Regions from separate parts of the Thaumasiovibrio subtropicus genome, predicted to be linked through region 1. Evidence: predicted binding sites of a transcription regulator. Region 1 holds the regulator's gene; each other region holds the start of a gene.

Region 1 (2,272 bases):
GTTTCGCCTAAGAAAAGGCCAAAACCGCCAAACATTGAACGCGACTTAATTGTCCCAAAACGACTGAGTAACTTTATTGAAGTTTTTAGTACTGGTTTGTCCATGCTACATCTCGGTGATTATGTGAATAGGTCACCACTAATCAGAGCTAGGAACCAAGAATAGACCAGCTGCAGTTCCTGAATGTCAACGCTCTGTCAACTTCCGTGTGTACAACTAGTTTTTCCATCGGCAACCCCGCTACCATTTACCAGATTCGTTAAAAATCTTGTATTTAGGCCGGAAGCTTTGCGTCCCAATCTTTCGAATGGTTTGCCCTGTTCGTGACAATATTTAGCTTATATCAATATAGGTTTTGATCTTCGTCCCAATAAAAACGTGATATTGGTACCATAATTTTGACGGGAAATTTGATAAGTGCAGAACAGAATATTGGCGTATTTGCATAAAAGGCAAAAAAATGCCCGCTTGTTCTCAAAGCAGGCATTTATAAAAAGATGATGAATTTATTTCATACGTTTTACAGACTTACGTACTACCAATTCGGGCTCCATGACGAATAATTGGCTATCGTGTTCTTTATCTTTAATTCTCGCCATCAGTAACTCGACTGCCTTTTTACCTAAACGGTGCTTAGGCTGGTGAATTGTCGTTAAAGGTGGTGAAAAGTAAGGAGATAAATCAATGTTGTCATAGCCAATCACCGAAATATCGTCTGGTACACTAATACCTGCCTGCTCAAACGTACTGATTAACGCCATCGCCATAATGTCATTGAAGCAGAAGATAGCAGTAGGGCGTTGATCCATTGCGATGAAATCTTGCGCCGCTTTCACTGCCGTTTCGCACTCAAAGTCGCCTTCGATAATCCAATCTTGATTGATAGGCAAGTTCGCCTCTTGCATCGCGGCACTGAATCCTTTCATGCGCTCGACACAGGTATTGCGCTGCAAATGGCCTGACACACAACCAATCTCTTGGTGGCCATTGTCGATGAAGTGACGCGTGGCGAGATACGCCCCTTTCTCTGCGTTATCGCGAATCTTATCTGTGGTAACAGATTCTGGTCCCCAGTCCATAATGACCATCGGTAGATCTTTTTGACGATTGAGAATGGCAAGTAGTTCGTCATCAAGATCTGAGCACATGACGAGAAGACCATCGACGCGTTTTTCAGCTAACATGCGTAGGTAATCACGCTGTTTGTTAAAGTTGCCTTCGGTATTACATAGAATCAGTGTGTAGCCGGCTTTGTAGCAATACTCTTCAACGCCGTGAACCACCTCGGCAAAGAAAGGGTTGTTAGATTTGGTTACTAACATGCCAATAGTGCGGGTAGAGTTACACTTCAAACTACGCGCAACGGCACTTGGCGCATAGTTGAGTTCGTCGATTGCTTCCCACACTTTTTTCTGCGTAGCTTCTGCGACGAATCGAGTTTTGTTGATTACGTGCGAGACAGTCGTCGTTGAGACGCCAGCCATGCGCGCAACATCTTTAATGGTTGCCATTTTTTTCTTCTAATATCGTATCTGCCAGCAGTACGCATCGCTGGCTATTATTGAGTGGTTGCGTGTAAACGGTCACAGCAACATTTCATTATGTAATCGCTTGCGTTCACATTCTACTGAGTAAGGACGATAGTGCAATCTTTATGAAATGATATACGGAATTTTAGCGCGACATTGTGATATCAGGGGTACCACTTGCGGCATTTCTCACCACTTGTCTACGTGTTTATCACTATTCAGCACTATGGGTTTACGAATTGCTTGGGTAGTTTATACGCTCGATGCAATCCCATCTCGAGTTACTGGCCGTATTTGCAGTCTGTGTCATTAAATAACATCATGGTGTAGTGTGGTGCCTTTGATACTGTTCAATACAGTAACTTAAGTCGTATATCAAAAAAGCTTGAAGCAGTTCTGCACTGGTTGCATAAAAACCAAAGCGGTCATTTTGACTAACGCGATCGACAAACTGGGGGACCCATTTGACGAGGTAACGCTGGATAATGTCGATTTGATCATTGAGGTGTCTCGCAATTTGCTGGTCGCTTTCATGTTTATTCATATTAATGATTAAGTTACCAACAAAGTCGAGAATAATCGCAATGTGATCTGCGGGTTCATTATGTTGCGCATCTAAACCGATTTGATGTTCTATCAGTAGTGCGCGAATTTCTTGTGCGGTTTCGCCGTGGGTTAATTTATCTTGGCTTAAATAGACTGAGGCATAAGGTATTGCACTGGCGCGATCACCTGTTAGAAAT
Region 2 (2,272 bases), 1.7 Mb from region 1:
GAAGGTGATTCTCAAATTGGCAAGTGTCCGCGCCTTGTTGTGTCCAGTGACCTGAGTTATGAACGCGTGGTGCGATTTCATTGACCAGTAATTTGCCATCGATATCGAAAAATTCAATGGCGAGCACACCAACGTAGCCAAGCGCATCAGCTATAGCGCTGAACATTTCGCTTGCTTGCTGTTGAACAGATTGGTTGCCTTCCACTGCGGTTGAAAGGTTGAGAACGCCATCAACATGCACGTTTTCAGTGATAGGGTAAACGGATACATTTCCCTTTTTGTCACGAGCACCGATAAGGGAAACTTCGCGATTAAAAGGCACAAACTCTTCCGCAACGATAGCTTGCCCTTCGGTTTCAGCGAGGAAAGCGGCCATTTCTTCCCAAACTGCATTCGCTTGGTCTTGGGTTTTTAGACGCCATTGACCTTTGCCGTCATAACCGCCTAGCGCACTCTTTAGTACCATAGGTAAACCGACATGGCGAATGGCTTCGTCTAAGTCTTGGCGACTACCCACTAGGCGGTATTTCGCGTTGGCGACACCGGCTCGATCCAGTAGGGCTTTTTCTAAACGGCGGTCACCGCCTGCTTTAATCGCATCTGTGGTAGGTAGAAACTTGCCACTTGCTTCGCAGACATCAAGCACATCGTGAGGGATATGTTCAAACTCAGCAGTGATTACGTCAACATCTTCTATAGCACTGGCCAAGGTGTGATCGTAGCTTTGTTGAGTCAGAGGATGAACCACGCTCTTTGAGCCAACATCATAAGCGATAACCTCAATGTTGAGCGGCGCGCCCGCCAACGCCATCATTCTTGCAAGTTGGCCTGCACCAAGCACAAGGACTTTCATGATTACGCGTCCTCAGCAGGATTTGGGTTTGCCAGTACGGTGTCTGTTTGCTCTTTGCGGAATGCATCCACTTTTTTCATTAACTCAGCATCATGTGTGGCAAGGATTTGTGCGGCTAGTAGGCCAGCATTGGCAGCTCCTGCATCGCCAATCGCCAAAGTCCCTACGGCAACCCCTTTTGGCATTTGCACGATGGAAAGGAGTGAATCCATGCCTTTTAGCGCACGTGATTGAACAGGGACACCAAGTACAGGCAAGCTAGTAAATGCAGCCGTCATACCGGGAAGATGTGCGGCACCGCCAGCACCTGCGATGATCACTTTGATGCCACGCTCAGCTGCGCTCTCTGCATACTCAGCCAGTAATTGAGGGGTACGGTGTGCTGAAACCACTTTGGTTTCATAAGGGACATTGAAGCGATCTAGCATTTCTGCAGCGTGCTGCATTGTAGGCCAGTCCGACTTTGACCCCATGATAATTCCAACTTTCATCCCGAACTCCTTAAATGTGTTAAGCGTGAAGATAATCTGCGCGCATTATACGGGGATTTTCGCGGAAGGAAAACGTTTGCGTCAAGGTGAGAGCAGCATGAGCATGGTGCCGAACAATGGAAATGGCTACACTACGAAACACGAATTTAACAAAGTAGGAATGGAACCTTGGATAATCTCTCTCAAGTAGTTGATGCGCTAAAGTCTGGCAACGTGATTGCCTATCCGACAGAAGCCGTTTTTGGTGTAGGGTGTGATCCGGATAGTGAGCTAGCGGTTCAGCGTTTATTAGCGCTCAAACAACGTCCAGTCGAAAAAGGCCTCATTCTTATCGCAGCGGATTATGCGCAGCTTCAAGACTATATTGATGATAGTCAGCTATCTGAATCGCAACGTGCGACGATTGCTGACACTTGGCCAGGTCCGGTCACCTGGGTGATGCCTGCTAAACCTACCGTCCCTCAGTTTTTAACCGGACAGTTTGATACTATTGCGGTTCGCGTGAGTGATCATCCCTTGGTTCAAGCACTATGCCGTGCTTATGGAAAACCGATTACATCTACGAGTGCTAATCTAACCGGAGAGCCACCTTGTCGCACGTCGGAAGAGGTTGTAGAACAGCTGGGCGATAAAGTTGTGCTGTTTTCAGGTGAGACAGGAGGGCGAGAGAACCCTTCAGAGATCCGAGATGCACAGACAGGAAAGGTTTTTCGTCAAGGCTAAGTAGCTCACCTCCACCAATAAGAACAGAGTGAAAAGAAGGCAATGTCAGAGCAAAAAATTGATAAACAGGCAGTAAAGACGTTCCTATTGGCGCTTCAAGATCAGATTTGTGATGCGCTCGCGATAGAAGACGGTAAACAAGCATTTGTTGAAGATGCTTGGCAGCGAGAGAGTACGGATGCTTTAGGCGGTGGCGGGCGAACAC
Region 3 (2,272 bases), 1.2 Mb from region 1:
GCGCTTGGTATGCACCCCTATTTTCTTGCAAGACATCAGCAAGGTGACGTTGAGCATCTGGCTACGCGATTATCCAACGCCTCAGCGGATTGTGTCGCGGTTGGTGAGTGCGGGCTCGATTTTTTTCAGAAAACGACGGATACCCAATTGCAGCTCAATATATTGGAAGCCCACCTGATGTTGGCAAAAGCACATCAACTCCCTGTCATTCTGCATTGTCGACGTGCCCATGGTGAGATGCTCAAAGTACTAAAAAAGTATCGACCTAATAAAGGAGGGGTTGTCCACGGCTTTTCGGGAAGCTATCAACAAGCGATGGATTTTTTCAAATTGGGTTTTGTGATTGGGGTGGGAGGGACTATTACTTATGAACGCGCTAAAAAAACCCGTGATGCGATCAGTCGATTACCGTTAGAAGCCTTGGTATTGGAAACCGATTCGCCGGATATGCCTCTCGCTGGGTTTCAAGGTGAGCCTAATAAGCCAGACAGGTTGCCACTCGTCTTGCGGGCATTGGACGAAGTACGAAAAGAGTCGATCAAGGACTTAGCGAGCGCAACGGTACGCAACAGCGAAGCGCTATTTGGGCTGTGAATGGATGAATCGTTATCACGACGTAAACGTTTGCGAAAAACGTTTGCGTGAAATGCTGTCTATAATGTGACCTATATCACGGTTTTAGATCTCATTTCCTTTTGGTTGCTTTTAAAAGTGTGATTTTGACATTATTTTATCGCGCCGCGCATCCGTATAATGCGCTGGACTCTTTTAGAGCCAAAACTGTCGAGACGCCAAATATAAATTTTAGGAACCCCTTTACTATGAGCCTAATTATGAGCCTGGTTGGGATGGTGGTATTAATAGGCATTGCCGTACTACTGTCTGATAACCGTAAAGCGATTAACCTTCGCACCGTTGGTGGTGCATTTGCTATCCAGTTTATCTTGGGTGGTTTTATCCTTTTTGTCCCTGCGGGCCAGAAAGTACTTAAAGGCGTTTCTGACGCTGTATCTAACGTAATTGACTACGGCCAAGAAGGTACTGGTTTCCTTTTCGGTAACCTTGTTAACTTCTCTGTGGACGGTCTGGGCTTCATTTTTGCGTTTAAGGTTCTTCCTACGCTGATCTTCTTCTCAGCTCTGATCTCAGTACTTTACTACCTGGGTGTAATGCAGTGGGTTATCAAGATTCTTGGTGGCGGTCTGCAGAAAGCGCTGGGTACTTCTCGTGCCGAATCTATGTCTGCCGCTGCGAACATCTTTGTTGGTCAAACAGAAGCCCCATTGGTTGTTAAACCTTTCGTTCCTAAGATGACTCAGTCTGAGCTATTCGCGGTAATGTGTGGTGGTCTAGCTTCTATCGCTGGTGGTGTAATGGCGGGTTACGCGTCAATGGGCGTGCCAATTGAATATCTTGTTGCGGCTTCTTTCATGGCGGCACCAGGTGGTCTTCTATTCGCTAAAATCATCAAGCCAGAAACGAATGAGCCAGTTGAGCAACTTGCTGACATCGGCGCAGAAGGCGATGACAAACCAGCAAACGTTATCGACGCAGCAGCGGGCGGTGCGGCTTCTGGTCTTCAGCTTGCGCTAAACGTGGGTGCGATGCTAATCGCGTTCATCGGTCTGATCGCGCTAGTGAATGGTTTCCTAGGTTGGGCGGGTGGCCTATTCGGTCAAGAGAACCTAACTCTAGAAGGTATCCTAGGTCTAATCTTTGCACCACTAGCATGGCTAATCGGTGTACCTTGGGCTGAAGCGACTATCGCAGGTGAGTTCATTGGTCTTAAGACTGTTGCAAACGAATTCGTTGCATACGCAGGCTTCGCACCTTACTTAGGTGATGCTGCACCAGTAGTACTTTCTGAGAAGACGAAAGCGATCATCTCGTTTGCACTATGTGGTTTCGCGAACCTATCGTCTATCGCTATCCTGTTGGGTGGTTTGGGTAGTCTGGCACCGAAACGTCGCGGCGACATCGCGCGTCTAGGTGTGAAAGCAATCATTGCTGGTACCCTATCTAACTTGATGGCTGCAACCATTGCAGGCTTCTTCCTGACACTCGCGTAATCCGCACACTGTCAGAACCAAACGCCACAGCTTGCTGTGGCGTTTGTTGTTTCTGAAGCCTAAAAATGGCTGGCCTAGAGTGAGGGATGCAAAACGTTTGCTTTTTATCTCCACGGCACCAATAGCAGAAAACACTTAAAATCCGACGCTCCTCCTCCTTTTCATCGTGCGTTGTGCGACTACACTAGGAGAGGGATTTGCAA

What was found. Region 1 encodes PurR, which represses purine synthesis genes. Its sites were predicted from a motif close to TNANGNAAACGTTTNCNTNA; they were not measured.
Region 2: purE (5-(carboxyamino)imidazole ribonucleotide mutase) is a predicted target of PurR. The motif match lies at 1,409-1,428, and genes of this name have one in related genera.
Region 3: TSUB_RS13500 (NupC/NupG family nucleoside CNT transporter) is a predicted target of PurR. The motif match lies at 626-645, and genes of this name have one in related genera.

What each region holds. Positions count from the first base shown of each region.
Region 1 covers NZ_AP023054.1:1,852,129-1,854,400, reverse strand. The annotation lists gene TSUB_RS08360 (TfoX/Sxy family DNA transformation protein) at 1-104, opposite strand, end outside; cyclic di-GMP riboswitch class I at 228-327, opposite strand; gene purR (HTH-type transcriptional repressor PurR) at 507-1,511, opposite strand; gene torD (molecular chaperone TorD) at 1,849-2,272, opposite strand, start outside.
Region 2 covers NZ_AP023054.1:3,581,027-3,583,298, reverse strand. The annotation lists gene TSUB_RS16110 (5-(carboxyamino)imidazole ribonucleotide synthase) at 1-853, opposite strand, end outside; gene purE (5-(carboxyamino)imidazole ribonucleotide mutase) at 856-1,344, opposite strand; gene tsaC (L-threonylcarbamoyladenylate synthase type 1 TsaC) at 1,513-2,067, shown strand; gene hemF (oxygen-dependent coproporphyrinogen oxidase) at 2,110-2,272, shown strand, end outside.
Region 3 covers NZ_AP023054.1:3,032,394-3,034,665, reverse strand. The annotation lists gene TSUB_RS13505 (TatD family hydrolase) at 1-594, shown strand, start outside; gene TSUB_RS13500 (NupC/NupG family nucleoside CNT transporter) at 822-2,069, shown strand.